DNA from 3 places in the Streptococcus vulneris genome. Region 2 is predicted to be linked to each of the others. Evidence: predicted binding sites of a transcription regulator. Region 2 holds the regulator's gene; each other region holds the start of a gene.
The links. Region 2 encodes Rex, which represses fermentation and respiration genes when NADH is low (regulators of the CRP and FNR family bind a similar motif). Its sites were predicted from a motif close to TTGTGAANTANTTCACAA; they were not measured.
Positions count from the first base shown of each region.

Region 1: a site for Rex is predicted at 8,115-8,132, ahead of adhP (alcohol dehydrogenase AdhP). Genes of this name have one in related genera too.
Region 3: a site for Rex is predicted at 4,642-4,659, ahead of adhE (bifunctional acetaldehyde-CoA/alcohol dehydrogenase). Genes of this name have one in related genera too.

Region 1 is NZ_JAHUZC010000007.1:76,071-86,502, reverse strand. Features, by position in the region: gene KUA57_RS06110 (hypothetical protein) at 1-15, shown strand, start outside; gene KUA57_RS06105 (aminopeptidase) at 37-1,278, shown strand; gene KUA57_RS06100 (GlsB/YeaQ/YmgE family stress response membrane protein) at 1,288-1,518, shown strand; gene KUA57_RS06095 (pseudouridine synthase) at 1,787-2,509, shown strand; gene pepC (aminopeptidase C) at 2,621-3,955, shown strand; gene KUA57_RS06085 (PTS system mannose/fructose/sorbose family transporter subunit IID) at 4,011-4,922, opposite strand; gene KUA57_RS06080 (PTS mannose/fructose/sorbose transporter subunit IIC) at 4,946-5,749, opposite strand; gene KUA57_RS06075 (PTS sugar transporter subunit IIB) at 5,775-6,764, opposite strand; gene adhP (alcohol dehydrogenase AdhP) at 6,999-8,018, opposite strand; gene KUA57_RS06065 (Cof-type HAD-IIB family hydrolase) at 8,349-9,161, opposite strand; gene KUA57_RS06060 (NCS2 family permease) at 9,351-10,432, shown strand, end outside.
Region 2 is NZ_JAHUZC010000001.1:105,208-115,639, forward strand. Features, by position in the region: gene KUA57_RS00525 (CYTH domain-containing protein) at 1-313, shown strand, start outside; gene KUA57_RS00530 (ribose-phosphate diphosphokinase) at 426-1,385, shown strand; gene KUA57_RS00535 (cysteine desulfurase family protein) at 1,395-2,510, shown strand; gene KUA57_RS00540 (DUF1831 domain-containing protein) at 2,515-2,862, shown strand; gene KUA57_RS00545 (DUF4649 family protein) at 2,870-3,085, shown strand; gene KUA57_RS00550 (redox-sensing transcriptional repressor Rex) at 3,168-3,809, shown strand; gene KUA57_RS00555 (gamma-glutamyl-gamma-aminobutyrate hydrolase family protein) at 3,827-4,516, shown strand; gene radC (RadC family protein) at 4,513-5,193, opposite strand; gene pcrA (DNA helicase PcrA) at 5,236-7,527, opposite strand; gene KUA57_RS00570 (formate--tetrahydrofolate ligase) at 7,795-9,465, opposite strand; gene coaB (phosphopantothenate--cysteine ligase) at 9,691-10,380, shown strand; gene coaC (phosphopantothenoylcysteine decarboxylase) at 10,392-10,432, shown strand, end outside.
Region 3 is NZ_JAHUZC010000005.1:97,468-107,899, reverse strand. Features, by position in the region: gene KUA57_RS05160 (ABC transporter permease) at 1-51, opposite strand, end outside; gene KUA57_RS05155 (ABC transporter ATP-binding protein) at 20-703, opposite strand; gene KUA57_RS05150 (helix-turn-helix domain-containing protein) at 914-1,825, opposite strand; gene adhE (bifunctional acetaldehyde-CoA/alcohol dehydrogenase) at 1,957-4,608, opposite strand; gene KUA57_RS05140 (MORN repeat-containing protein) at 4,907-5,317, opposite strand; gene KUA57_RS05135 (low molecular weight protein-tyrosine-phosphatase) at 5,304-5,747, opposite strand; gene yajC (preprotein translocase subunit YajC) at 5,794-6,093, opposite strand; gene tkt (transketolase) at 6,210-8,186, opposite strand; gene KUA57_RS05120 (ribonuclease P) at 8,302-8,925, opposite strand; gene jag (RNA-binding cell elongation regulator Jag/EloR) at 8,976-9,962, opposite strand; gene KUA57_RS05110 (membrane protein insertase YidC) at 9,980-10,432, opposite strand, start outside.

The sequences.
Region 1 (10,432 bases), on a different contig from region 2:
TTGAAAGAAAAATAAAAATAGAAAAGAGAAAATTACATGGTTTTACCAAATTTTAAAGAAAATCTAGAAAAATATGCGAAATTATTGGTTGCGAACGGAATCAATGTGCAACCTGGTCACACTTTGGCTCTCTCTATCGATGTGGAGCAACGCGAGTTGGCTCACTTAATCGTCAAAGAAGCTTATGCTTTGGGTGCGCATGAGGTGATCGTTCAGTGGACAGATGATGTCATTAACCGTGAGAAATTCCTCCATGCGCCGATGGAGCGTCTGGACAATGTGCCAGAATACAAGATTGCTGAGATGAACTATCTTTTGGAGAACAAGGCTAGCCGTCTTGGGGTTCGTTCTTCTGATCCGGGTGCCTTGAACGGAGTGGACGCTGACAAGCTTTCAGCTTCTGCTAAAGCTATGGGACTTGCTATGAAGCCAATGCGTATCGCAACTCAATCCAACAAGGTTAGCTGGACTGTAGCAGCTGCTGCTGGGCTTGAGTGGGCTAAGAAAGTCTTTCCAAATGCTGCGAGCGACGAGGAAGCAGTCGATCTCCTTTGGGACCAAATCTTCAAAACTTGCCGTGTTTACGAAGAAGATCCTGTTAAGGCTTGGGAAGAGCATGCGGCTATCCTCAAGAGCAAGGCAGATATGCTTAATAAAGAACAATTCTCAGCCCTTCACTACACAGCGCCAGGAACAGATTTGACACTTGGTTTGCCAAAGAACCACGTTTGGGAATCCGCTGGTGCTATAAATGCCCAGGGCGAAGGATTCTTGCCAAATATGCCGACAGAGGAAGTCTTCACAGCACCTGATTTTCGTCGTGCAGATGGTTATGTCACTTCTACAAAACCGCTTAGCTATAATGGAAATATCATTGAAGGTATTAAGGTGACCTTTAAAGATGGACAAATCGTAGATATCACTGCTGAGAAGGGTGATCAGGTCATGAAAGACCTTGTCTTTGAAAATGCGGGTGCGCGTGCCTTAGGTGAATGTGCCTTGGTGCCAGATCCAAGTCCAATTTCTCAGTCAGGTATCACCTTCTTTAACACCCTTTTCGACGAAAATGCATCAAACCACTTGGCTATCGGTGCAGCCTATGCGACTAGCGTAGTTGGTGGAGCGGATATGAGCGAAGAGGAGCTTGAAGCCGCGGGGCTTAACCGTTCAGATGTTCACGTAGACTTTATGATTGGTTCTAACCAAATGGATATCGATGGTATCCGTGAGGATGGGACACGTGTACCACTCTTCCGTAACGGAGATTGGGCAAATTAAGGAGATAATATGCTAGGAAGTATGTTCGTTGGTCTCCTAGTGGGATTTTTAGCAGGTACTCTGACCAATCGTGGAGAGCGAATGGGGTGTTTTGGAAAAATGTTTCTAGGCTGGATTGGTGCCTTTATAGGCCATTTGCTTTTTGGGACTTGGGGACCGATAATAGCAGGAACTGCCATTATTCCGGCAGTACTAGGTTCCATGATTGTCTTAGCGATTTTCTGGAGACGAGGAAGTTAATTTCTTAAATCTGATACTCAATGAAAATCAAAGAGCAAACTAGGAAACTAGCCGCAGGCTGCTCAAAGCACTGCTTTGCGGTTGTAGATAGAACTGACGAAGTCAGCTCAAAACACTGTTTTGAGGTTGCAGATAGAACTGACGAAGTCAGTAACATATATACGGCAAGGCGATGTTGACGCGGTTTGAAGAGATTTTTGAAGAGTATGAAACGAAAAGGAGGTTGGTCATTGTACCAGCCTCCTTTTGAGTATGATATAATAGTTCTATGAGATTAGATAAATTTTTAGTTGCCTGCGCTGTGGGAAGTCGGACTGAGGTCAAAAACTTGCTCAAGGCTGGGCGCGTGACGGTAAATGGTAAAAAAGAAAAGTCAGCAAAATTGCAGATTGATGAAGAAAGAGATGAGATTCGCTTTGATGGGCAAGTGTTGGAGTATGAAGAGTTTGTCTACTACATGATGAACAAGCCCCAAGGGGTTATTTCAGCGACTGAGGATCCCAAGCACAGAACCGTTCTGGACTTGCTGGATGATATTGCTCGGAGCAAGGAAGTTTTCCCAGTAGGACGCTTGGATATTGACACGCATGGTCTTTTGCTCTTGACTAATAACGGCAAGCTTGCCCATGCTCTTCTTTCGCCAAAGCGTCATGTGGATAAGACCTATCTGGCTCAGGTCAAGGGAATTATGACCCAAGAAGACGTAGAGACATTTGCCAAGGGCATTCCGCTCAAAGACTTTACCTGTCAGCCCGCTAGACTGGAGATTGTGTCCATAGATAAAGAAAAAAATCAAAGCCAAATTCGTGTGACCATTGCAGAAGGGAAGTTCCATCAGGTCAAGCGTATGGTGGGCTACTGTGGCAAGGAAGTAGTAGACTTGCAACGTTTGACTATGGGAACTTTAGTTTTAGATGAGAATTTGCAGCGAGGAGAATGGCGTCGCTTGACCAAGGAAGAATTAGAGATTCTCCTTGCAAGTATTGCTTAGTTTGATTTATATTAGAAAAAGGTGAGGGACAATGTCCTTGCCTTTTATGTTTTTCAGTTGCTTCCTTTGTGAAAAGAGTTATAATAGACTGTAGAATAAAAGGAGGAATCTATGAACGCGATTCAAGAATCATTTACTGATAAACTATTTGCCAATTATGAAGCAAATGTAAAATACCAAGCGATTGAAAATGCTGCCAGCCACAACGGAATTTTTGCAGCCCTTGAGCGTCGCCAAAGCCATGTAGACAACACCCCTGTTTTCTCATTGGATTTGACCAAGGACAAGGTCACTAACCAGAAAGCATCTGGTCGTTGCTGGATGTTTGCGGCTCTCAATACCTTCCGCCACAAACTTATCTCTCAATACAAACTGGAGAATTTTGAGTTGTCACAGGCCCACACATTCTTCTGGGACAAGTATGAGAAATCAAACTGGTTCTTGGAGCAAGTCATTGCGACTGCAGACCAAGACTTGACGAGTCGTAAGGTTAAATTCCTACTTCAAACTCCACAACAAGATGGCGGTCAATGGGATATGGTCGTTTCTCTCTTTGAGAAATACGGTGTCGTGCCTAAGTCAGTTTACCCTGAGTCTGTTTCATCTAGTAGCAGTCGTGAGCTAAATGCCATTCTCAACAAATTGCTTCGCCAAGATGCTCAAATTTTGCGTGACTTGCTTGCTTCTGGTGCAGACCAAGCGACTGTTCAAGCTAAGAAAGAAGACCTCTTGCAAGAAATCTTTAACTTTCTTGCTATGTCTTTAGGACTTCCACCACGTAAATTTGACTTTGCTTATCGCGATAAAGATAACAACTACCAAAGTGAAAAGGGCATTACACCACAAGAGTTTTACAAGAAATATGTCAATCTTCCTCTAGAAGACTACGTTTCTGTTATCAACGCCCCAACTGCTGACAAGCCTTACGGCCAATCTTACACAGTTGAGATGTTAGGAAATGTGGTTGGTAGCCGTGCGGTTCGTTACATCAACGTGCCGATGGAGCGCTTGAAAGAGTTGGCAATTGCTCAAATGCAAGCAGGTGAGACTGTTTGGTTTGGTTCTGATGTCGGCCAGCTCAGCAACCGTAAGGCTGGAATCCTTGCGACAGATGTTTATGACTTTGAATCAAGCATGGACATTAAACTCACTCAAGACAAGGCTGGACGTTTGGATTACAGCGAAAGCTTAATGACCCACGCCATGGTCTTGACAGGTGTTGATTTGGATGAAAATGGGAAGTCAACCAAGTGGAAGGTTGAAAACTCATGGGGAGACAAGGTTGGTACCGATGGTTACTTTGTTGCCTCAGACGCTTGGATGGACGAATACACTTACCAAATCGTTGTCCGTAAGGAATTGCTGACAGCAGAAGAACAAGCTGCCTATGAAGCAGAACCAATTGTACTCGCACCATGGGATCCAATGGGTGCCTTGGCCGAATAAAAGTATAGAAAAAAGGAATCAGATTTTAGAACCTGATTCCTTTTAAGTTGCTTGATTACATGATGTGAAGAACATGTGCCACAATACCCACTGCGAAGAGTGCAAGGATAATAGTGATTGGAGATACTTTTTTCTTAAGCAAGTACATGCAAAGGAGAGTAAGGAGTAGTCCTGATAGTCCAGGGATCAACATATCCAAGTTTTGTTGGAAAGTAGTAACTTTTTCAGGTGTTTGAGACAATCCTTGTCCTACTTGTGCGAATGCTTCTTGGATACCTTTAGATCCTTCTGGCAATTTATCCCAATGGATATAAGCTTTTTCATCTAGTTGAACTTTGGCAACATCGAAAGCAAATTTAATATTTACCCAACGTTGAACAAGGACAGCAAGAATGAACATACCAAGGATAGAAGCTCCTTTAGTGATGTCTTGAAGGATACCGCCAGACATATCTTTAGTGATTTCTGATCCAGCCTTGTATCCAATCTCTTGTGTATACCACAAGAATGACATACGAATCAAGTTCCAAAGAACGAAGAAGAGGATTGGACCTAAGATATTACCAGTAAGGGCAAGTGAAGCACCGAGTGATCCAAGGATTGGGCGTACTGTAAACCAGAATACTGGGTCACCGATACCAGCAAGAGGTCCCATCATACCGATTTTAACCCCTTGGATAGCAGCGTCATCAATTTCAACACCGTTAGCACGTTCTTCTTCAAGTGCAAGAGTAACCCCCATGATTGGAGCGGCTACGTATGGGTGAGTGTTGAAGAACTCAAGATGGCGTTCAAGAGCAGCTATTTGATCTTCTTTTTTAGTGTAGAGTTTTTTAAGAGCTGGAATTAATGAGTAAGCCCAACCCAAGTTTTGCATACGTTCATAGTTCCAAGAACCTTGTAAGAAAGTTGAACGCCACCAAACTTTTTTACGATCTGATTTAGTTAATTGAAGTTTTTCAGTCATGATGTTTTCAGTCCTTTCTTATCTTAGTAGTCTTCTAGGATATCGCCGATTGGGTCGTTAGAAGTTGCGGCTCCTCCGCCACCGTTTCCACCAGTTTTAGAAAGGTGAAGGTAGATAAGAGCGATAGCAACACCGATAGCACCAAATCCGATTAGAGTAATATCTGACACGGCAGCAAGCACGAAACCGATAGCGAAGAATGGCCATACTTCACGAGTTGCCATCATGTTGATAACCATAGCGTAACCAACGGCAACGACCATACCACCACCGATAGCCATACCATCTTTGAGCCAATCAGGCATAGCATTTAGAATGCTTTGTACTGTTTCAGTTGGTACCATTAGAAGGAGTGCTGCAGGGACTGCAATACGAAGACCTTGAAGAAGAAGTGCGACAAAGTGAGCACGTTCAACTGCTTTGAAGTCACCTTTTTTAGCAGAAGCATCAGCAGTGTGAACCAATCCGACAGAGAGTGTACGGACAATCATAGTCAAGAATAGACCAGCAACTGCAAGAGGGATAGCAACCGCTTGGGCAACACCGATACCTGTCTTAGTAAAGTCGCCACCAAGAACCATGATAATGGCAGCAGCAACAGAAGCAAGAGCAGCGTCAGGAGCTACGGCAGCTCCGATGTTAGCCCAACCAAGGGCGATCATTTGAAGAGAACCACCAAGGATGATCCCTGCTTCAAGGTTACCAGTAACAAGGCCGATAAGGGTACAAGCTACGATTGGTTGATGGAATTGGAACTGGTCGAGGATACCTTCAAGACCTGCTAGGAAGGCTACAACGACTACTAAAACCATAGAAATAATAGACATCTTTAAAATCCTTTCATAAAATCGATTATTGCACGTTTGCTTTGTTGATCAAGTCAAACAAATCTTTTTTCGTGTCGTTTGGTACTTTACGTACATCAAATTCAACACCAAGGTCACGCATTTTTTCAAATGTAGCAACGTCTTCTTTATCCATAGACAAAACGTTGTTAACCATTGTTTTACCAGTTGAGTGAGCCATTGATCCAACATTAAGAGTTTTGATTGGCACGCCACCTTCAATAGCACGAAGGGCATCTTGAGGTGTTTCAAACAAGATAAGGGCATGTGTTCCTCCGAAGCGAGGATCTTTTGCAACGTCGATTAGTTTTTGGATAGGAACAACGTTTGCTTTCACTTTACCTGGAGCTGCTTGTTTAATCAATTCTTTACGTAATTCGTCTTTAGCTACGTTATCTGAAGCAACGATGATACGATCTGCTTTTGAATCTGGAGTCCAAGCAGTTGCAACTTGACCGTGAAGTAAACGAGTGTCTAGACGGGCAAGGTTGATTTTGAGTTTACCGTCTCCGATGACAGTTCCTTCTGGAATAGCAGCTTGGGCAACTGGATCAGCTGCAGCACTTGCTACTTCCTCAACTGGGTTTAGCTCTTCTGGAAGAGCCTTGATGCCATCTTTGGCTTCTTTAATGATATTAGCAGCGACTTTTTCGACACCTGCAGCAGCGTCCATGAGGCGCTCTGTGTAGGCTTGAATTAACATCGGTAAGTTCAGTCCTGTGATGATGGCAAACTTACGCTCAGGATTTTCTCCCATCACGCGGCTAGCTTGGTTAAATGGAGATCCACTCCAAAGGTCAGCCAAAACTAGAACCTCATCTTCTGCGTCAAATGCAGCAACAGCGTTATTAAACTTAGCGTATAGATCATCAGGACCTTCGTTTGGCATAAAGGTTACAACTTGAACCTTTTCTTGTTCACCAAAGATCATAGATCCTGACTGATGAATACCCGCAGCAAATTCGCCGTGGCTCGCAATAATGATTCCGATACTCATTATTGTCATTCCTCCTTTTTTGTTTTAGTTTTCGTTTAAGAAAACTTTAAGACTGTTTAAGTATAAACCGTTTTCATCTAAAAATCAACTATTTATCATAAAATAATTAAAAAGATTACATCTGAAAATATTGATATATTGAGTTTTAGAGAAGTTTTTTTGAATCCTTATTAAAAAATTTAATATAAAAAAGTTGGAAGCGCATTCCAACTTTTAAAATAGGTTTTTATTAGATTAGTGGGTGAAGTCAAGTACCATACGTCCTTGGATTTGACCTTTTTCCATTTCGTCAAAAATGGCTACGGCATCTTCGACTGGGCGTTTTTGGACAACTGGAACTACTAAACCTTCTGCACCGAATTGGAAGGCTTCTTCCAAGTCTTTACGAGTTCCAACAAGAGAACCGATGACTTGGATTCCATCTAGAACGGTTTTCACGATGCTGAGTTCCATCATTTCAGAAGGGAGACCAACAGCGACTACGCGACCACCAGCACGAACTGAGTCAACAGCCTGGTTGAAGGCAACTTTAGATACAGCAGTTACGACAGCTGAATGAGCTCCACCATCAGTTTTTTCCTTGATGAGTCCAGGTACATCTTCAACTTCGAGGCCGTTAATAACAATGTCCGCACCCACTTCTTTTGCAAGGGCAAGTTTGTCGTTATTGATATCAACTGCGATGACATGAGCATTGAATACTTTTTTAGCGTATTGAACAGCTAGGTTACCAAGTCCACCAGCGCCGTAAAGAACAACCCATTGGCCTGGTTCAACTTTGGCTTCTTTAATAGCTTTATAGGTTGTTACACCAGCACATGTGATAGAAGAGGCTTGGGCTGGATCAAGTCCGTCAGGAACTTTAACAGCATAGTCTGCAGTTACGATACATTGTTCAGCCATACCACCATCTACTGAGTAGCCGGCATTTTTCACTGTACGGCAAAGGGTTTCGCGACCAGTTGTACAGTATTCGCAAGTGCCACATCCTTCAAAGAACCAAGCAACGCTGACGCGGTCACCGACTTTAAGGCTTTTCACATCTGGGGCAATTTCTTTAACGATACCAACACCTTCGTGACCTAGGACACGTCCTGGTACCTGACCAAAGTCACCATGGGCAACGTGGAGGTCAGTGTGGCAAACACCACAATATTCAATTTCTACAAGTGCTTCCCCAGTTTCAAGTGGACGGAGTACTTTTTCTTCAACAGCAACACCAGTGCTTTCTGGATTTACAACAACAGCTTTCATAGCTATCCTCCTTGATATTAACTGAGAGCAGGAGAAACGGGACTGGATTGATTTTGTGTCAACAGAGTCGAGTGTGACGAGCTCTCTTGTATTTATATGTGAAGTATATCACAAAAGAAAGCCTTTTCCAAGGTTTTGGATGCAAAAAGTAGAACAATCGATTAACTGGTTGATGAGACTGTGAAAAGAACACAAAGACCAGCTCGCAAGCTGGTCATACTCTTCGAAAATCAAATTCAAACCACGTCAGCTTCGCCTTGCCGTACTCAAGTACTGCCTACGGCTAGCTTCCTAGTTTGCTCTTTGATTTTCATTGAGTATCAGTATGGACTATAAGAATAAGTCTTGCAGGGTTTTTGCAACCCCATCTTGGTCATTTGTCAAGGAAATTTGCTCATCTGCATAAGGGAGTAGCTCTGGGTTAGCATTTTTCATGGCATAGCCCTTCCCAGCAAAAGCTAGCATTTCGGTATCATTGTGTTCATCTCCAAAAGCAATCAAATCCTTTTTATCTCGGTTCATTACCTTGAGCAAGTAGTCCAAAGCAAAGGCCTTATTGACACCTTTTGGGGTACACTCAAGGATATTGAGCGGACCACCCCAAGTATTAATAGAAAGTTGATGCTGGTAGAAGGCATTCATTTCTTTTGCCAAGGCATACTTGTTAATGGCTCTGGTCTGTAACAGGATACAGTTAGGATCTTTGGTCACTAATTCAGGCTGAAATTGATCTTCAGGATGGAAAGCTTCCACACCAAATAGTTTGGGATTGGCAATTTCTTCATTAGGATTTGTAATGTAGAATTTTTTACGGTATTCTCCAGCGATAAAATCGGCTTGAATGTCCTCTGAACGTCGAACCATATCTAGCAGATATTTTTTGTCTACAGTCAAACACTTTTCAAAGTCCCAAGTTTGGTCTGGTAAATGAGTGAGGGAGCCGTTGAAATTAATCATAGGAGTGTCTAAGCCTAGTTCACGGTAGAAATCTTTTGACATGCGGTAAGGGCGCCCTGTCGTAATAATAACTTGATGGCCTTTTTCAGTAACTTTTTTTATGGTTTCTTTGGTAAAGTCAGAAATTTGACTGTCTGAGTTGAGCAGGGTTCCATCCAGGTCAACTGCAATAATTTTTTTCGTCATAGGGACCTTTCTAGTGTCTTTTCAGATAAGATGTCTTCTATTATAACAGAAAGCAGGCAGAAAAGCAGATTCCAAACAAAAAATGAAATTGGATCAATTTCTTAAATAAATCAAACAAAGATATTGAAAAAGTGAATGATAAATGATATAATTCTATTATTGTTCGTAAAAATTAAAAGGAGATTAATAATGGACAAATTATTTAAACTAAAAGAGAACGGTACAGACGTTCGTACAGAGGTTCTCGCTGGTTTAACAACTTTCTTTGCAATGAGTTATATTCTCTTTGTAAACCCACAAATTCTTTCGCAAACAGGAATGCCTGCTCAAGGTGTATTCCTCGCAACGATTATCGGTGCAGTTGCGGGTACCCTGATGATGGCCTTCTATGCTAACTTACCTTATGCCCAAGCACCAGGTATGGGACTCAATGCCTTCTTTACCTTTACAGTTGTATTTGGACTCGGTTATTCTTGGCAACAAGCCTTGGCTATGGTCTTCATCTGTGGGATTATCTCATTGATTATTACCTTGACAAATGTTCGTAAAATGATCATTGAATCGATTCCAAATGCTCTTCGCTCAGCTATTTCAGCTGGTATCGGTGTCTTTCTTGCCTACGTAGGAATTAAGAATGCTGGATTTTTGAAATTTACGATTGATCCAGGTAACTATACTGTTGTAGGAGAAGGGGCTGACAAAGCTAAAGCAACGATTGCAGCAAACTCTTCAGCAGTTCCAGGATTGGTTGACTTTAATAACCCAGCTGTTTTGGTGGCACTTGCAGGACTGGCCATTACAATCTTCTTTGTTATCAAAGGAATTAAAGGGGGAATTATCCTCTCTATCTTGACAACAACTATTCTTGCTATCGCAGTTGGTTTGGTAGATTTGTCAAGCATCGATTTTGCTAATAACCATGTTGGTGCAGCCTTTGAAGACTTGAAGACAGTCTTTGGTGTAGCTCTTGGTTCAGAAGGTTTGGGAGCTTTGATTTCAGATACAGCTCGCTTGCCTGAAACTCTGATGGCTATTCTTGCCTTCTCATTGACAGATATTTTTGATACAATTGGTACCTTGATCGGTACAGGTGAAAAAGTTGGTATCGTAGCGACAAATGGTGAAAATCACCAATCAGCTAAGTTGGATAAGGCTCTTTACTCTGACTTGATTGGTACTTCAATTGGTGCCATCGCTGGTACTTCGAACGTAACGACTTATGTCGAGTCTGCTGCTGGTATCGGTGCGGGTGGACGTACTGGTTTGACAGC
Region 2 (10,432 bases):
CTACCTGTGCAAGAAAGAACTTCCTCAGGGACTGGTGCTGGATGAATTGGCTAAACATGGTATCCAAAGTAAAAAATGGCAGGTTCTTGGTTGTCTAACAACTCTTCGCTATGAAATGCAAACACCAATTGGCCTCATGGCACTGGATGAAAGTCAGTACTTTGATATTACAGATTACGAATTAGAGCTTGAGGTGGAAAATCACGAGCAAGGAAAGCAAGATTTCCAGCAATTTTTAGAGAAAAATCAGATTGCTTACCAAAAAGCTCCTTCAAAATTGGTTCGATTTGTCAAAAGCATGAAAAATAGCTGAAATAATCTCTATTTTTTGGTAAAATAGAAAAGATAAAAATACACAAAACCTAGTTCATATATGTAAAGCAGATATAACTCGGTTTTATAAAGTTTACAGAGGACGGTCTATAATGTCAGATAGAAAAAATATGAAACTTTTCGCGCTCAACTCTAACCAAGAGATTGCACAAAAAATTGCGGATGCTGTCGGTATTCCACTTGGAAAACTGTCATCACGTCAATTTTCTGATGGAGAAATCCAAGTAAATATCGAAGAAAGTGTCCGTGGTTATGATGTTTACATCATCCAGTCTACAAGTTTCCCTGTTAACAACCACCTAATGGAATTGTTGATCATGGTCGACGCTTGTGTACGTGCAAGTGCCCACAGTATCAACGTTGTCCTTCCATATTTTGGCTATGCACGTCAAGACCGTATCGCTTCACCTCGTGAGCCACTTACAGCGAAACTAGTTGCCAATATGCTAGTTAAGGCTGGTGTCGATCGTATCCTTACGCTTGATTTGCATGCCGTTCAGGTTCAAGGCTTCTTTGACATCCCTGTCGATAACCTTTTCACAGTTCCCCTATTTGCAAAACATTATTGCGATAAGGGCCTACTCGGTTCAGATGTTGTCGTGGTTAGCCCTAAAAATTCAGGTGTAAAACGTGCTCGTAGCTTAGCTGAATATCTTGATGCTCCTATCGCCATTATCGATTACCCTCAGGACGATGCAACTCGTAACGAAGGTTATATTATTGGTGATGTTGAAGGTAAGAAAGCCATCTTGATTGACGATATTTTAAATACAGGACGCACCTTCTCTGAAGCTGCTAAAATCGTTGAACGTGAAGGGGCTACAGAAATTTATGCTGTTTCTAGCCACGGTCTCTTCGTTGAGGGAGCTGCTGAACTTCTCGACAATACTAATATTAAAGAAATTCTTGTGACTGATTCAGTAGCAACAAAAGAAAAAACTCCTAAAAACGTATGCTACATCACTGCTAGTGAGTTAATTGGTGATGCTATCGTCCGTATCCACGAAAGAAAACCAGTCAGCCCACTCTTTGCCTACAACAAAAAGAAATAAGGTGATTCTTTGATTTATTTGGACAATGCTGCAACGACTCCCATGTCAGCAGTTGCTATTTCAGCTATGACCAAGGTTATGCAAGAAACTCATGGAAATCCTTCTAGTATTCATGGGCATGGCCGTCAAGCTGGCAAGCTCTTACGCGAAGCCCGTCAGGAACTAGCCCAGTTACTGGGAACAAAACCTCAACATATCTTTTTCACTTCTGGTGGGACTGAAGGCAACAATACTGCTATCATTGGCTACTGCCTTCGTCATCAAGAACAAGGAAAACACATCATCACAACTGCCATTGAGCACCATGCCGTCCTTGAAACCATTGATTACTTGGTTCAACACTTCGGTTTTGAAGCAACCATTATCCAACCAGAAAATCAAGAAATCACAGCCCAACAAATTCAAAAAGCTTTACGTGATGATACAATTTTGGTTTCTACCATGTTTGCCAATAATGAGACAGGAAACCTACTTCCCATCGCTGAAATTGGCCAAATACTCAAGCAACACCCTGCTGCCTATCATGTTGATGCAGTTCAAGCTATTGGTAAAATACCAATTCACCCAGAAGAGTTGGGCATTGATTTTCTCACCGCTTCTGCACATAAATTCCATGGTCCTAAGGGAATCGGTTTTCTCTATGCTTCTAGCATGGACTTTGATTCCTATCTCCATGGTGGAGACCAAGAACAGAAAAAACGTGCAGGTACTGAAAATTTGGCTGCCATCGTAGGCATGGTTGCAGCCCTAAAAGAGGACCTAGAAAAACAAGAAGAACATTTTCAACATGTACAAAATCTAGAAACTGCCTTTCTTGCAGAGCTAGAGGGAGTTCAGTATTACTTGAATAGAGGAGAATATCATCTCCCTTATGTCCTCAATATTGGATTTCCTGGCCAAAAAAATGACCTCTTACTCCTTCGTTTAGATTTGGCTGGAATTTCAATCTCTACTGGCTCAGCCTGCACTGCAGGCATTGTCCAATCCAGCCATGTTCTTGAAGCTATGTACGGAGCAAATTCAGAACGCTTGAAGGAATCCGTTCGTATCAGTTTGTCGCCACAAAATACTGTTGAAGACCTACATACCCTCGCAAAAACCTTAAAAGAAATTATCGGAGGTTAGCCATATGGCATTTGAAAAAACCATTCAGTTAAAAAATTGTCGTTACGACTACACTCTTAGTCCTTCTGTTAAAAAATTCACCCTTAAGGACAACACCTTTTTTGAGACTAAGGTTGGTAACTATGAATTGACTCGCCTTTTGGAAAAAGTTCCGAACAGCGGTGAGGGATTCCAACTCAAAATCATCATTAACAAGGAACTTACAGGTGCTAAAATCAATATCACTGACAAGTTTGGGCTACGCCTAGTTGATATTTTCAAATCAGAAGACCACCACATTCATCAGGAAAAATTCTACTTCCTCATGGATAGCTTGGTAGAACGTGGTGTCTTTACAAAATCGGAAAGATAGAGCCAAAATGTTTGAACTGACCTATAAGGACAGCTATCATGTAGAGCGAACTCTCAAGTATGAGGATTACGAAGCTCTCATGCTGGCTCTGTCAGGATGTGTTACCCTACCAGATACACTTTATGTAACTTCTTTGACCTTTAAAGGACAAGAAGTTTACCAAGGACTGGTCGGAGACCTCTACCGTTTTCTATCACATGCAGATTTTTTACATCAAAACTAAGATTTTTCTTAGTTTTTTCTTATTTTTGTTGATTTTTTCACAATGTTTCTATAAAATAGAAGAATAGAAAGGTTGTGATTTTGTGAAAGATAAACAGTCTGCTATTCCAAAAGCTACAGCGAAAAGACTCTCTCTCTACTATCGAATTTTTAAGAGATTTCATGCAGAAAAGATTGAACGTGCCAACTCTAAGCAAATTGCAGAGGCTATCGGTATTGATTCCGCGACCGTACGTCGTGATTTTTCCTATTTTGGTGAACTAGGTCGTCGTGGTTTTGGCTATGATGTCAAAAAACTGATGACATTTTTTGCCGATTTACTCAATGATAACTCTATTACCAATGTCATGCTGGTAGGTATTGGAAATATGGGCCATGCCCTTCTCCACTACCGCTTCCACGAGCGTAACAAGATGAAGATTATCATGGCCTTTGATCTAGATGACCATCCTGAAGTCGGTACCCAAACTCCTGATGGGATTCCCATTTACGGAATTTCTCAAATCAAGGATAAAATCAAGGATGCTGATGTGAAGACTGCTATCTTGACTGTTCCCAGCGTCAAGTCGCAAGAGGTTGCCAATCTCTTGGTGGATGCTGGCGTGAAAGGAATCCTCAGTTTTTCACCAGTCCATCTGCATTTACCAAAAGACGTGGTCGTTCAATATGTCGATTTGACAAGTGAACTCCAAACTCTCCTCTACTTCATGCGAAAAGAGGATTAGAAAGCGAAAATCATTTTATGAAAAAACCAGTTATTGGGATAACAGGAAACGAAAAAACTCATCCAGATGATGACATCATGATGAGTTACGCAGCAAAAGGCTTTGTTGAAGGCGTTAAAGACGCTGGAGGGATTCCCATCATCCTACCGATTGGTGATCAAGAAATGGCTAGCCACTATATTAGTTTGATTGACAAGCTCATCTTGACAGGTGGGCAAAATGTTGATCCAAAATTCTATGGTGAACCAAAAACCATCGATAGCGATGACTATCACCTTCAAAGGGATATCTTTGAACTGGCCCTCATCAAGGAAGCTATTAACCAGAAAAAGCCTATTTTCTCCGTCTGCCGTGGGACTCAACTCTTTAATGTTGCCATGGGTGGAACTTTGTATCAAGATATCGAAGACCACTGGCAAGATTGTTCTGCCGAGTACACAACTCAACGCTTGATGACAGAACCAAATACTGTTCTTCGAGAAATCTATGGAGAAATTTCCCATATCAACTCCTTCCACCACCAGAGCATCAAAGATTTAGCACCTAACTTAAAGATTGCAGCTCATGATCCTAAGGATGGTATCATTGAAGCTGTCATGAGTACAGATGATGTCGCCTTTCTCGGTGTCCAATGGCACCCAGAATTTCTTTTTGAAAATCGTCCCAAAGATAAAAACCTCTTTGACTATGTCGTCAATGAACTTTAGATTAAATCCGTCTTTTCACGATAACTAAAGTAATTAGAATGAGAGACAATCAAATGGTCCAAGAGGACAATCCCCATCAGGTCACAGGCTTCTTTTACAAGTTTAGTCACATGATCATCATTTCGGCTAGGGGCTACCGCTCCTGAAGGATGATTGTGGACCAAGATAAGAGAGGTTGCCATATGCTTGATAGCATAGTGAAGAATCTCACGTGGTTCAGCAATACTACGAGTAGCTGAGCCGATAAAAATGGTCTGTTGATGAATGATTTGATTTTGAGTATTGAGATAGAGCGCCACCAGGTGCTCTTGTTTTTTATGTCCCAACTCCTGTTGCATCTTCTTGGCCAACTTTTGACTGCTGAGAATACTTTCCATCTCAATAGTTTCATGTTTGTGAATACGATGCCCCAGTTCAATCATAGCTTGTAATTCTATGGCCTTAACACGCCCAATACCAGACAGACTCTGTAATTCCTGCAGGGTCATTTTTTTCAAATCCGTTAGACTTGAAAGGTTGTTCAAAACTTTCTGGGCAATTTCAAAAACACTAGCTTGACGTGTTCCTGTCCTAAGTAAAATAGCTAACAACTCTTGATTACTGAGCGCTTCAACTCCTTCTTTTGCCAGCCTTTCTCTTGGTAATAGTGAATCTTCTTGGAATGAAATACTGTACATAAAAATCCTCCTCACTTTATTATTCGTGAGAAGGATGGAAAATTATATTTTTTTCTCAATTGGGGCTACACTAGCTAAAAGTTTTTTCAAACCTACTTCTGGGAAATTGATTTTTAATTCCTGCCTAGCACCGCTTCCTGAAACTTCCAGAACAGTTCCCTCTCCCCATTTCTTGTGGAGAGCAATGTCACCAATGGACCAATTTGCCTCGCTAGACCCTGATTTTGCTCCAGCTGTAAATTGACCAAATGGGAGACCGCTTGACTGGATAGTTTTTGGTGCCACACCGCGTTTACGGTCTTGAAGGGCCTGGGCAAGACTCATACCTTGACCAAAGGCGAGACCACCACTGCTATAAGATGTCTTAAAGCTTGTATTTACAGGACGAGCCAGACCTTGATACTCAAGTAAGTCTGAGCTGATTTCGTTAATAAAACGAGTCGGACGGTTGTAGTTGGTACGACCAAAAAGCAGGCGCGAATTGGCATTTGTCAGATAGAGAATTTTCTCTGCACGCGTAATTCCTACATAGGCCAGACGGCGTTCTTCTTCTAATTCATCTAGATCCTCAGCCGCGCGGCTAAGCGGAAAGACATTCTCTTCCATCCCAATCAAAAAGACAACTGGAAACTCGAGACCTTTGGCAGCATGCAGGGTCATTAGGGTAACTTCTGATGTCTCCTGACTACCTGAATCTGTATCAGCAATCAAGGCCAGGTCATTTAAGAAACGACTTAGTTTGTCCAAACCAGTTTCTTCTTCTGGTCCATCAGATGTGTCATCAAAGTTTTTCGTCACAGAAAGGAACTCTTCAATATTTTCAACCCTAGCCTTGCTTTCTAAAGTCGCTTGAGCGTTTAGAATATCGACGTAACCTGTTTTTTCTAGGACGGCCTCAACCAACTCTGTAATAGTTAATTGATCTAGCTGCTCTCGTAAATTTAGAATCATATTGGCAAAATCCCAGATAGACTGGGCTGCTTTACCCTTGATACCAGATAACATGATATTGGCTGAAGCATCTAGCATGGACATGTCTTGCATATTCGCAAAGTCACGGATTTTCTCAACCGTTCCTGGCCCAATTCCACGTTTCGGCTCGTTGATAATACGCTCAAAACTGATATTGTCACTCAAATTGGCAATAAGATTGAGGTAAGCGATAATATCTCGGATTTCCTTACGGCTGTAGAACTTGGTTCCGCCAACCATGGTATAAGGAATATTTGACTTGAGCAAGGCTTCCTCAATAGTACGGGACTGCGCATTAGTACGATAGAGAACTGCAAAATCCTTGTGAAGGAAGTTTTGGTTGCGACCCAGTTCATCGATGGTTTTGGCTACAAATACAGCCTCATCTAGCTCATCATTGGCACGATAGTAAACGATTTGTTCCCCATCAGCGTTTTGAGTCCAGAGATTCTTAGGACGGCGGTTTTTATTATTTTTAATAACCTCATTGGCCGCTTGGAGAATGGTTTTAGTTGAACGATAATTCTCCTCCAACAAAACAACCTTGGCTTGGGGATAATCCTTTTCGAAGTCCAAGATATTCTGCATATCAGCACCACGCCAACCGTAGATAGACTGGTCCGCATCTCCAACCACACAGATATTTTTAAAACGGGAAGCCAAGAGTTTGACCAATTGGTACTGAGCGTGGTTGGTATCTTGGTACTCATCAACATGGATGTATTGAAACTTCTGCTGGTAGTAGGTCAAAACATCAGGATTTTGATCAAAGAGACGCAGGGTCAACATAATCAAATCATCAAAGTCAACAGACTCAGACTGACGCAGTTCTTTTTGGTAAGCAGTGTAGCACTGGGACACGATTTGCGTGTACATATCTCCAGCTTGGGCAGCATAGGCAACATCATCAATCAAATCATTCTTAGCATTGGAAATAGTCCCTAAGATGCTCCGTTCATTCCATTTTTTCGGATCCAAGTTCAACTGTTTGAGAATGCGTTTCACGAGCGTTCGCTGTTCACCAGGATCGACAATTGTAAAATTACGATTGTAGCCAATATGGTCCGCATCGCGACGCAAAATACGAACACACATGGAGTGAAAGGTCGCAATCAGACAGTCCTGAGTAGCTGGATTGAGGCTATAAGCACGCTCTTTCATCTCACGCGCAGCCTTATTAGTAAAGGTAATGGCCAAGATATTCCACGGATTGATCAGCTTTTCATCAATCAGATAAGCAATGCGGTGGGTCAAAACTCGGGTCTTTCCAGAACCAGCCCCCGCCATGATCAACAAGGGGCCTTCTGTCGTTTGCACCGCCTCAGCCTGACGGTCATTCATTCCATTTAATAATGCGTTCATCTTCTCTTCCTTACTCTTGAAGTCAATATTTCTATTATATCAGAATTCAGGGAAAATATCTTTACCTAGACTGGTTACGTGTAGAAGGCAACTTCTTATATCTAGATAAAAAATGAGCTTGGATGGTATTTCCAAACTCATTTTTTACTCAATGAAAATCGAAGTGCAAACTAGGAAGCTAGCCGCAGGCTGTACTTGAGTACGGCAAGGTGAAGCTGACGTGGTTTGAATTTGATTTTCGAAGAGTATAAAGTCAATTACAATATACTAGAACAAGCCTAATACTGTTCCATCGCTTTCAACATCCATGTTGAGGGCTGCTGGTCGTTTTGGAAGGCCTGGCATGGTCATGACATCACCAGTTAATGCAACGATGAAGCCTGCACCTAATTTTGGCACCAATTCACGAATGGTAATTTCAAAGTTTTCAGGTGCTCCAAGTGCATTTGGATTGTCTGAAAAGCTATACTGGGTCTTAGCCATACAGATTGGCAATTTGTCCCAACCGTTTTGAACGATTTGGGCGATTTGTGTTTGAGCTTTCTTCTCAAAGTTCACTTTGCTACCACGGTAGATTTCAGTAACAATCTTTTCAATCTTTTCTTGGACAGAAAGGTCATTATCATACAAACGTTTATAGTTAGATGGGTTTTCAGCGATAGTCTTGACAACCGTTTCAGCAAGAGCTACTCCACCTTCTGCACCATCAGCCCAGACACTTGCTAGTTCAACTGGCACATCAATAGAAGCACAGAGTTCTTTCAAGGCTGCAATTTCAGCTTCTGTATCAGATACAAATTCGTTAATCGCAACAACTGCGGGTACTCCAAATTTACGGATATTTTCAACGTGGCGTTTCAAGTTAGCAAAACCTGCATGAACTGCCTCAACATTTTCCTCTGTAAGAGCGTCTTTAGCCACGCCACCATTCATCTTAAGAGCACGAAGGGTTGCAACAATAACTACTGCATCTGGAGATGTTGGCAAGTTTGGTGTCTTAATATCAAGGAATTTCTCAGCACCAAGGTCTGCACCAAAACCAGCTTCAGTAACTGTGTAATCAGCCAAGTGAAGGGCTGTTGTAGTTGCCAAGACAGAGTTACATCCGTGAGCGATATTGGCAAATGGACCACCATGTACAAAGGCAGGTGTACCGTAAATTGTCTGAACCAGGTTCGGTTTAATAGCATCCTTCAAAATCAATGCTAAGGCACCTTCAACCTGCAAATCACCTACAGAAACAGGTGTACGGTCATAGCGATAACCGATAACGATATTAGCGAAACGGCGTTTCAAGTCCTCGATATCCGTTGCCAAGCAAAGAATCGCCATGATTTCGGAAGCGACGGTAATGTCAAAGCCATCCTCACGAGGAATACCATTTAAAGGGCCACCAAGTCCAACGGTCACATGGCGAAGAGCACGATCATTCAAGTCCACTACACGTTTCCAGAGGATACGACGTTGGTCAATTCCCAACTCATTTCCTTGGTGTAAGTGGTTGTCAATCAAGGCAGAAAGCGCATTGTTGGCAGTCGTAATGGCATGCATGTCCCCCGTAAAGTGTAGGTTGATGTCTTCCATTGGCAGAACTTGAGCGTAACCACCTCCTGCAGCACCTCCCTTAATACCCATTACTGGACCAAGAGATGGTTCGCGAATAGCGATCATGGTTTTCTTGCCAATCTTGTTCAAGGCATCCGCAAGACCAATGGTAATAGTTGATTTTCCTTCACCTGCAGGTGTTGGGTTGATGGCAGTCACCAAAATCAATTTCCCAACTGGATTGCTCTCAACTGCACGAATTTTATCAAAGCTGAGCTTAGCCTTGTACTTTCCGTACAACTCCAAATCGTCGTAAGAAATACCAAGTTTCTCTACAACATCAACGATTGGCTTCAACTCAATACTCTGTGCGATTTCAATATCTGTTTTCATTCAAAACTCCTCTAACCTCTTATATGATAATTCATTATAACACAAAACAAGATTTTTAACATCCTTAAACTCTCTAAACGTTCGTAAATATCCTTATTTTTAAGGTTTTTAGAGCCCTTTCTTAAATTTTATATGGCTTTATAGTTTGAAACTATATTCTTTCCTTTTACCAAAATTTTATCACTTTCATTTTACTTACCGTTTATTTTTGTGTACAATAGTGCTATGAAAATTTTAGTTACATCGGGCGGTACCAGTGAAGCTATCGATAGCGTCCGCTCTATCACTAACCATTCTACAGGTCGTTTGGGCAAAATCATCACAGAAACCTTGCTTGCTGCAGGACATGAAGTTTGTTTAATTACTACAAAACGAGCTCTGAGGCCAGAAGCCCATCCCAACCTAAGTATTATAGAAATTAACAATACCAAGGACCTTCTCCTTGAAATGCAAGAACGTGTTAAGGATTATCAGATCTTGATTCACTCAATGGCTGTATCTGACTACACTCCTGTTTATATGACGGGGATGGAGGAAGTTCAGGCTAGCTCCAATCTAGAAGAATTTTTAAGCAAGCAGAATCATCAAGCTAAGATTTCTTCAACTGATGAGGTTCAAGTTTTGTTTCTGAAAAAAACACCCAAAATCATCTCTCTAGTCAAGGAATGGAATCCTGCTATTCATCTGATTGGTTTCAAACTGCTGGTTGATGTTAACGAAGATCATCTGGTTGACATTGCTAGAAAAAGTCTTATCAAGAACCAAGCTGACTTGATTATCGCAAATGACCTGACTCAAATTTCAGCAAACCAGCATCGTGCAATCTTTGTTGAAAAAGATCAGCTTCAAACAGTCCAGACTAAAGAAGAAATTGCAGAACTCCTCCTTGAAAAAATTCAAGCCTATCATTCATAGAAAGGAAAGCTATGGCACATATTCTCTTGGCTGTAACGGGGTCTATCGCCTC
Region 3 (10,432 bases), on a different contig from region 2:
ATTTTTCAATGATAATCCTTTATTTTTTGACTTCTTCAACGACTTCACCATCCTTCATTTTGATAATCACGTCTGCATATTCAGCAACCTCTGGATTATGGGTTACAATCAATACTGTTTTCCCTGTTTGGGCTAAATTTTTAAATACCTCCAATACCATTTCTTGGGATTGAGAATCCAGCGAACCCGTTGGCTCATCTGCTACAATCATATCTGGCTGATTTACCAGTGCACGCGCGATTGCTACGCGTTGCTTTTGCCCACCAGAAAGCTGTTTAACATTTTTAGCCATAAAAGGCTCCATGCCCAAGTTACTTAATTGCTCCTTTGCAATCATTGTCATCTCCCTGTCAGATAAATCTTTGACATAGAGAGGTAGCTTGACATTGTCCAAGACAGACTGATGAGGAATGAGGTTAAAGTTTTGAAACACAAATCCAATCTTATCTTTACGAAATTGAGTTAGTTCAATCTCTGATAAGTCACGGAGGGATTCCCCTTTAAATTCTAAAACTCCTTCATATTGTCTGTCTAAACCGCTGATGATGTTTAGCAAGCTAGTTTTGCCACAGCCTGACGGTCCGTAAATCGCTGTAATTTTACCTTTTGCAATCTGCAGGTTAATATTTCTTAGAGCCTGCTCTTGATGTTTACCGTCCAAAGTGTAAAACTTTGAAATATTTTTAATGGATAAAATGGACATTCTTTCCCCCTTGTTTAAAACTGTTATCGTCATACATCATACTGATAGAAAATCCTTCAAGCTACATCAGCACTGATTTCCCCTATGGGCCTACTACTTAGAGTTTTCTCTCTATTGCCTAGTTTGCTTCTGGATGTATATCAAGTAAAATTCATTTTAACAAAAAAGCGACATTTCTCCAATGACAGAAATGTCACTCCTATAAACTCTTTAATGATATCTTTCTAGATCCTCGGCCCATTCATTATCTAAACTAACGATTAACTTCTCATTACCAAACATCCTCGCCATCATTTTTGCTTCTTCATACTTTTGTTTGGCTGTATCATAGTCAGTATGAATATAATATTTCCACTCCACCATCAAGACAATCGGTTGCTTTTGGAAATCTCGTGTTTTCTGCCCTATTTTATTTAAGGTCTCAACCGCTCTCTTAAAATAATGAAACAGCCCCATAATTTCTATACAAGTTAAAGAAGCTAACAAGGAATCTCTAAGCAAGTTCAAACAATCGAACTCTATCTTATCAACCTGAGAACTTAATTTGTCATGAAAACAAAGAATGGTTTCATGCTCAGATTCTTTTATCTCACCCACATTTAAACCATCCATTAACTGACAGTTGAAATACAGTCTCAATTTCAACAAGTCCACGGCTTTATATACATCTCTGGATAGTAAGTCTTGAAGACTGTCCTCAATCACACCACTTCCGTATAAAGAATTACTAGTCGCTCTCACTGCATCTATTGCCTGAAGGCAGTCCACTATCATCTTCTCATCACGGGGCAGGTCATCATAAAAACACTCGAAAATCTCATCAAAATATTCTTCCTTTTGTTCTTGCAACTCCTTGTCTCCATAGTCAGGGTGATGTAAAAGAAAGTACTTTAATTCTTGGTAGCGTTTAGGCAGTTCCTTATAATCTGGCATCAAGACATAGGACGGAATTTCTAATCGATCTGCAATATATTCTAGTGTTTTTATCGTCGGGCGAAATTCTCCTTTTTCAATGCGCACTAACTGACGGACTGACAGTTCTGACTCATCTCCACAAAAAACAGGGCGTCTAAGTCCTTTCTCTTCTCTAAGAAGTCTTACCTTTTCCCCTAGCTCATTCATCTCTTACATTTCTCCCTCGCATGATTATAAAAGATTTGATTTTCAAATAAATATATGCGATGATTATACCATTTTTCAAATAGAATTACAAAAAAGAGACAGGATAACTCCTGCCTCTAGGCTGATAACAATTATTTACGGCGTCCTGGTCTTTCTTTGTAGCCATAGTAAGAATCTTCGATGATTTCTTGCATGTGGTCAACCATTGGAAGACGTGGGTTAGCTGGTGAACATTGGTCTTCGTAAGCAAGGAAGGCTAATTCACGTGAATGTTCTTTCCATTCTTTTTCGTCGATACCTTGTGCTTTGAAGTTCATTTGGATACCTACGCGCTCACCAAGTTCGTAGACAGCTTTTGCGTAAGATTCCACACCTTCTTCTGGAGTAGAAGCTGGAAGTCCAAGCATACGAGCGATATCTTGGTATTTTTCATCTGCACGGTAGTAGTTGTACTTAGGCCATGTTGCTGTCTTAGCTGGACGTGTACCGTTGTAGCGGATGACGTATGGAAGCAAGATTGCATTAGTACGACCGTGGATTGTGTGGAATTGGGCACCAATCTTATGTGCCATTGAGTGAGAAATACCTAGGAAGGCATTGGCAAAGGCCATACCAGCGATTGTTGAAGCGTTATGCATTTTCTCACGTGAGTGGAAGTCTGCATTCTTAACTGAGCTTTCAAGGTTTTCGAATACAAGTTTGATAGCTTGAAGTGCAAGACCATCAGTGTAGTCGCTAGCCATTTGTGATACGTAAGCTTCAGTCGCGTGGGTCAATACGTCCATACCAGTGTCCGCAGCAACAAATCCAGGAACTGTCAATACCAAGGCAGGGTCTACGATTGCCACAGTTGGTGTCAATGAGTAGTCAGCGATTGGGTATTTACGGTTATTTGCTTTATCAGAGATAACGGCAAATGGTGTTACTTCAGATCCTGTACCAGATGTTGTTGGGATTGCGATGAATTTAGTCTTCTTACCAAGCAATGGGAATTTGAAGGCACGTTTACGGATATCCATGAATTTTTGTACAAGGTCACGGAAGTCCACTTCTGGTTGTTCGTAGAAGAGCCACATTACTTTAGCAGCATCCATTGGAGATCCACCACCAAGAGCGATGATTGTATCTGGTTTGAAGGCACGCATGATTTCAGTACCACGTTCAACTGTAGTGATATCTGGATCTGGTTCTACATCTGCAAAGATTTGGTAAACCACCTTATTCCGACGAAGATCAAGTTGTTCGATGATACGATCAAGGAAACCAAGCTCTACCATGGCATGGTCAGTAACGATCATGACACGTTCAACGTCACGACATTTTTGAAGGTATTGAATTGAATCACGTTCAAAGTATGTTTTTGAAGGAAGTTTCATCCATTGCATGTTATTTCTCCGTCTTCCGACTTTTTTGATATTCAAAAGGTTAATGGCACTAACGTTATCCCCAACTGAGTTGCGTCCGTAAGAACCACATCCAAGTGTCAATGATGGCAAGAAGGCATTATAAACGTCCCCGATACCACCGAAAGTAGAAGGTGAGTTACAGATAACACGAATAGCTTTAACAGCTTTACCAAATTCTTTAGTCAATTCTTCATCAGCTGTGTGGATGGCTGCTGAGTGCCCAAGACCGTTAAATTCAACCATTTGACGAGCCTTAGTAATACCATCTTCACGGCTTTCAGATTTCAAAACTGCGATTACTGGTGACAATTTTTCACGAGTCAATGGCTCGTTTTCACCAACTTCTTTACATTCTGCAGCAAGAATGTTTGTTCCTTCTGGAACTGTAAATCCTGCTTGCTCTGCAATCCAAGTTGCTGGTTTACCAACAATGTCAGCGTTCAATTTTGCACCAGCACAGTTTTTGCTATTTGCTTTCACGCCGAAGCAGAATTCTTCAAGAAGAGCTTTTTCTTTTTTGTTTACAAAGTAAGTATGATATGATTTGAACTCTGCTACAAATTCATCGTAAATTTCTTTATCAATGATAACCGCTTGCTCTGAGGCACAGACCATACCGTTATCAAACGATTTAGACATGACGATATCGTGTGCTGCTTGACGGATGTTAGCTGATTTTTCAACATAGGCTGGCACGTTTCCGGCACCTACCCCAAGAGCTGGTTTACCACATGAATAAGCCGCCTTAACCATGGCATTACCACCTGTTGCAAGGATTGTCGCAACACCTTCGTGGTTCATAAGCGCACTAGTTGCTTCCATAGATGGTTCAGTGATCCACTGTACGCAGTTTTCAGGAGCTCCTGCTTTAATCGCAGCATCACGAACGATTTGAGCTGCGTGAGCTGATGATTCTTGAGCTGACGGGTGGAAGGCAAAGACAATTGGATTACGTGTCTTCAATGAAATCAATGCCTTAAAGATTGCTGTTGATGTTGGGTTTGTTGTAGGAGTAATACCACAGACAACACCAACCGGTTCAGCGATGAGAGTCAATCCTGTTACATCGTCTTCTTCGATAACGCCAACTGTCTTAGTGTGACGCATGTTGTTTACTACATGTTCACAAGCAAACAAGTTCTTAGTTGCTTTATCTTCAAATACACCACGTCCTGTTTCTTCATAGGCATGTAAAGCCAATTCTCCGTGGGCATCCAAAGCTGCTACTGACGCTTTAGCTACGATGTAGTCAACTTGCTCTTGGTCCAACTTACGCATTTCTTCAAGGGCAACTAGAGCTTTTTGCACCAACCCATCGACATGCTTTTCAGCAGCGAGTTTCTTTTCCTCTGGTGTCATAGTTTTTTTATCAGCCATATTTTCCTCCATAGCTTTCAAGGACTAAATCCTTTGTTAATTTTTTCACAAGTTTATTATAACGCATTATTTCAACTTTGTAAACAGTTTCATAAACATTTCACAAAGAATTTTTGGTTCCTTGTGAAGTTTTTCTCATTATCTTTTCTCCACAAGCTTTTTCTTTAGAGTTTGTGAAATTTATTTCAAAAATTTTTTATTTCACAAACTTGCTTGGAAGAGGAACTTGGAAAGAAAAGGATTTGCAGGTAAGCGCTTACTTAAAGCTTATAACAATACCTCCTTTGATAAGGAGGCCCTATTTTTGTTGAAAAACGCCTTGTTTAAAAGTTCCTTCATAAACGACTTCTTGTTCTGTTGTTAGTTTCCCTTTTCCTTCAGCCTGACCATTTACAAAATCACCTTCGTAGGTCCAGCCTTCTTTAGATTGAAAGGTACCTTTTCCATTGAAGGCTCCATTGCTGAAACCACCTGTATATTGGTCCCCATTTTGGAAAGTAATAGTACCCTGTCCATTCATTTTACCACGGACAAGACTGCCATCGTAAACAATCGTTCCATTATCCAGTTTTAGAACACCTTTTCCAGGAATATTTAGAAAAAAGACGAGTACAGCACAGAAAACAATGGCAACTACTGCTAAAAGCTCTAAACGTGGACGAGTCAGATAGACACGATACTTTTCGTAAAAATTCTTAAGATTTTCCATCTTCACTCTCCCTTTCTAAACGTTCTAACCAAGCCCTGCACCCCTCTTGAACACGTCGATAGGTTTCCTCAAAATCTCCTGTATACCAAGGATCTGGAACACTTTCAGATGCAAATGAGTAAATCTTATCTTGACAGTCTGCTGGACACATCTGACGTAAGTCAGAAACATTTGAAGCATCCATTCCGATAATATAATCAAAAACTTCAAAATCTTCCTTACTAATCTGAAGCGATGTTTTGGCTTTGTCATAGGGAATCTCATATTGTTGAAAAATTCCTTGAGTTCCCTTATGAATCGGATTACCATGTTCCCAAGAGGAAGTCGCTCGACTTTGGATTTCGTAATTATCTGTCATTGATTTCATAACAAACTCAGCCATAGGACTGCGACAAATATTTCCCAGGCAGACAAAGACTAGTTTTTTCATCCCATTTCCTTTCTTTTATAGAAAAACGGGAGTTAGTAGTCCCGTCTTATTTTTCAATTGCGCCTTCTAGTGAAGTTGTTTCTTTCATCGGTAATACTGTCTTGATAGCAGCTAGTTCAAAAGTCAAGTAAACTCCATCTACATCAAGAACGATCGTTCTCTTCTCAGTATCTACTTCATCGACTGTTCCGTAAAGTCCACCGATTGTAATCACTTCATAGCCTTTTTGTAGTTTATTTAAGCTTTCCATACGTTTTTGTGCTTGTTTCTTTTGAGAGCGTTGCATAAAGAACATCAAGCCCAACATCGCTACAAGCATAATTAAAAATGTATAATTTGGATTCATTTTCTTCTCCTTTGTCTTTTACATAGGACTACTATATCAAATTTCAGCTACTTTTACAAGATTGTACCTTGCTTTTCTAGTAAGAAAAACCAGAGCTCGCGCCCTGATTTTTAGAATTATTTCAAATTTTGAACGACTTTTACAAGATTTTCTACAGTAAAGCCATATTCTGCCAATACTTTTGGTGCTGGTGCAGAGGCTCCGAAGGTATCAATACCGAGAACAACACCATCGAGACCAACATATTTGTACCAGTTTTGAGTTGCACCCATTTCGACTGCAACACGACGGCGAACTGCATTTGGAAGAATTTCTTCCTTGTATGCTGCATCTTGTTTATCAAAGACATCTGTAGATGGCATGCTGACTACGCGGACTTTTTCGCCTTGACTAGCCAATTCTTTAGCAGCTGAGACAGCTAGATTGACTTCTGAACCTGTCGCAATCAAGATGGTATCAAAGTCTGCTTCATTTTCATAGACAACATAAGCACCTTTAGCAACCTTGTCGAAGTCTGTTCCCTCTTCAACAGTCAAGTTTTGACGTGTCAAGACAAGAGCAGTTGGTGTTTTCTCACTTGTCACTGCAAGGTACCAAGCTGCTTGAGTTTCACGCGCATCTGCTGGACGGAAAACATTTAGATTTGGCATAGCACGGAGACCTGCTAAGTGTTCAACTGGTTCGTGTGTTGGCCCATCTTCCCCAACTGCAATAGAATCATGGGTAAAGACATAGGTCACAGGAAGTCCTTGCAAGGCTGACAAACGGACAGCTGCCTTCACATAGTCAGAGAAGACGAAGAAAGTTCCACCGTATACACGAAGTCCACCGTGAAGGGCCATCCCGTTCAAGATAGTTCCCATTGCAAATTCACGAACACCAAACTGAATGTTACGGTTCAAGCGATTGGCGTCGTCTTGAAGTCCGTCAGTCTTGATATAAGTCATGTTTGAGTGAGCTAAGTCAGCTGATCCACCCAAGAAGGTTGGCAACTTAGCCGCCACAACGTTCAAGGCATCTTGGCTTGAATTACGAGTTGCTTGAGAGAAGCCATTTTCTAAAGCTGGGAAGTCTGCTGGAGTCACTTCAACTGGATCGCGTCCGTCGATGATGGCTTCTACTTCTGCAGCTAGTTCTGGGTGAGCTTCTTTATAATCTGCAACTAATTTTGTCCAAGCTTCATAAGCTGATGCACCACGGTCTGAAACATGTTCTTTGAAATCAGCGTAAACTTGTTCTGGAATTTCAAATGGTTCGTAGTCCCAACCAAGAGCCTGACGAGTTGCTGCAGTTTCATCTGCTCCAAGAGGAGCCCCATGTACGGCATTAGTTCCTTGTTTGTTTGGAGAACCGTATCCAATAACCGTCTTCACTTCAATCAAAGATGGTTTGCCTGAAGCTTTAGCTGTTTCGATAGCAGCATGGATTGCTTCCAAGTCTGTTCCATCTTCTACCAAGGCAGTATGCCAACCGTAGGCATTGTAACGGTCACGAACGCTTTCTGTAAAGGAATCCTTTGTCTCACCATCCAAGTTGATGTCATTTGAATCATAAAGGACAACCAACTTATCTAGTTTTTGCAAGCCTGCGTACGAAGCTGCCTCGCTTGAGACACCTTCCATCAAGTCTCCGTCTCCACAGATAACATAAGTATAGTGGTCAAAGATATTGTAGCCTTCGCGGTTATATTTGGCTGCCAAGAAACGTTCTGCTTGGGCAAAACCAGTGGCAGTTGAAATCCCTTGACCTAAAGGACCTGTTGTAGCATCAATTCCTGCTGTATGGCCAAATTCTGGGTGACCAGGTGTTTTTGAACCCCATTGACGGAAGCTCTTAATCTCATCCATGCTGACATCTTCAAAACCAGAAAGGTGAAGAAGAGCATAAAGGAGCATTGAACCATGACCTGCTGAAAGAATAAAGCGGTCGCGGTTAATCCAGTTTGGTTGAGCTGGATTGATACGAAGTTGTTTTGTAAAGAGGCTGTAAGCCATCGGAGCTGCTCCCATAACCACACCTGGGTGACCTGAGTTGGCTTTGTTGATAGCGTCAATACCTAGGAAACGAATTGCATTAACAGATAGATTTGACATAGAATTTCCTTTCTATTTGAGGTGATTAGTGAATCACACATTCTATTTTACTATTATATGAAAAAATACATAGAATAGCAATTAAACAATTCGACGTAAATAAGTATTCTATTTGCTATCCTCTAGTCGCCTGATAGTAGGGAAGTAAGCGTTCATAAGCACCTTCTAATTTTTCTAAAATCACTTCTAATGATTGATTTTCAATAAAAGAAACATCTGCCTTAACTAAAACTTTTCGGACTTCCTGACTCCTCAACTTCTCACGTAAAGTACGACGATTTTCTTCGTTCGCCTCCCACCGTTGACTTTGACCATCTGAGTAGGCTAGATAATAAATCCCTTCAACGGTTGAAATTTCTAAAGCTTTAGCCTGCTTGCCCAGAGTTTGCTCATCCTTCTTACGCTCGATGAAACTGACTTCTAGTGATACTCCAAAATCTGAAGGGCTCCCATATAAACGTAAAGCCAGCATAGGTTCTGTCACTTGTCCGTCTCTCTGTAGATAAACCCAAAAATGTGGTCGCAAACGCTGGGCCTGATTCATCCACTGGCTAGTCTGTTGGAGTTGCCATTCTGGATGGCTTGCTTGGAAAGCTTTGGCCAATTCTGTAAAAGCCTTTCGGGCCTCTTGGCCTTTGTGGCGTAATTCCAGCATCTTCTCCCGTTCTTCTCCTGATTTATCAGGATTACGGTACTGCAAATCTGCAAAGTCTAGATAGTCTCTTATCTTATTCAACATCCGTTTAACTTCCTCTAACTAGCAAAAAATCAGGATAAACCTGATTTTACTTATTCTGTATCTACGACAACATAACGATTTGGCTCATCACCCTCAGAGTAACTAGTCACGCCATCCATACGTGAAATAATACGATGAATAATCTTGCGTTCACTATTTGACATAGGATCTGTTTGATGACTACGTCCTTCTTCTAAAACACGAGCCGCCAATTTTTGCGCATAGGTCTGCAAGACTTCTGCACGGTGTTCAACATAATCATTGACATTAATAGTAATGTAGAAGGTTCTTGAATAGCGGTTATAAAGATAATTTTGAGCCAATAACTGCAAGGCTTTCAATACTTTACCATGATAACCGATAATACGCCCTGGCTCATTTGTATCAATTTGTAAATTGATGCTACGACGGTTATAATCATTTGAAATCGTCGCCTCAACGTCCATATCATCAATGATTGTCTGGACATAAGTCGTTACTTCCGTAGCTACTTGTTCAATATCAAAACTCGGTTCCACCTTTAAGTCTAAATCTTCGATAAATTGACTAGAAGGTTCTTCTGTGTCGAAAACTGACTCAGAAGCAGAAACAGTTTCATCTGTTCTCTCTTCTAGTTGTAATTCATTTAGAATCTCAATATGTCCAGTTTCTTCTAAAATGGTGTTAGCATGTTTTTCATTTTTCAAGATTTCAGCCTTGACTTCATCAGAAACCCCTTGGCCTTCTTCTTCAATCTTTTTAATCGCTTCTACAACATGACCCAAATCAACGGTTGCTTCACTGACCGTTTTGACCGGTTCATTTTGTTCATTGATTTCTTTAGGAACACCCTTAATAGCTTGTTGATTTGCTTTAATGACAGTTGTTTCACTAATAGCATCGATATCCACTTGGGCTGGTTTTTTACCAAATAAACCAAGAAAGCCATTTTTTTCACGAGAAATGACTTTGATGTGAGCCTTCATTCTTGGAATATCTAATTCTTTCAATCCTTTCTGGATTGCTTCTTCAACAGTTGAACCTGTAAATACTACCATTACCAGATTCCTCCTTATTATTTCGTTTTCTGAGCCTTTTTCTTGGCTTTTCTTTTTCTATTTTCCAAATCTTTTTGTGCCTGTACTACGGCCTCGCGCTCTGCAATAATCTTGAATGGATTGTTCAAGAAATAGGTTTGCAAGACTTGATAAGCATTGGACACTGCCCAGTAGAGAGCGACTCCGCTCGGAGCATAAACCCCAAAGATAAAGATTAAGACTGGAATCCCGTACATCATCGCAGTCGTAGCGCCATTACGCTCAGACAAGGCTTTGTTGGACAGCCAAGTACTTAAAAAGGTGAATACTGCTGCTAAAATCGGAAGAACAAGGGTTGTATCCACACCACCAAGGTTAATCCATAAGAAATGACCTGTCTTTAAAAAGTCAACTCTTGATAGAGCTTGGAACAAGGCCAAAATCACCGGCATCTGAATCAAAATCGGCCAAAGAGAATCTGACTGTCTGAC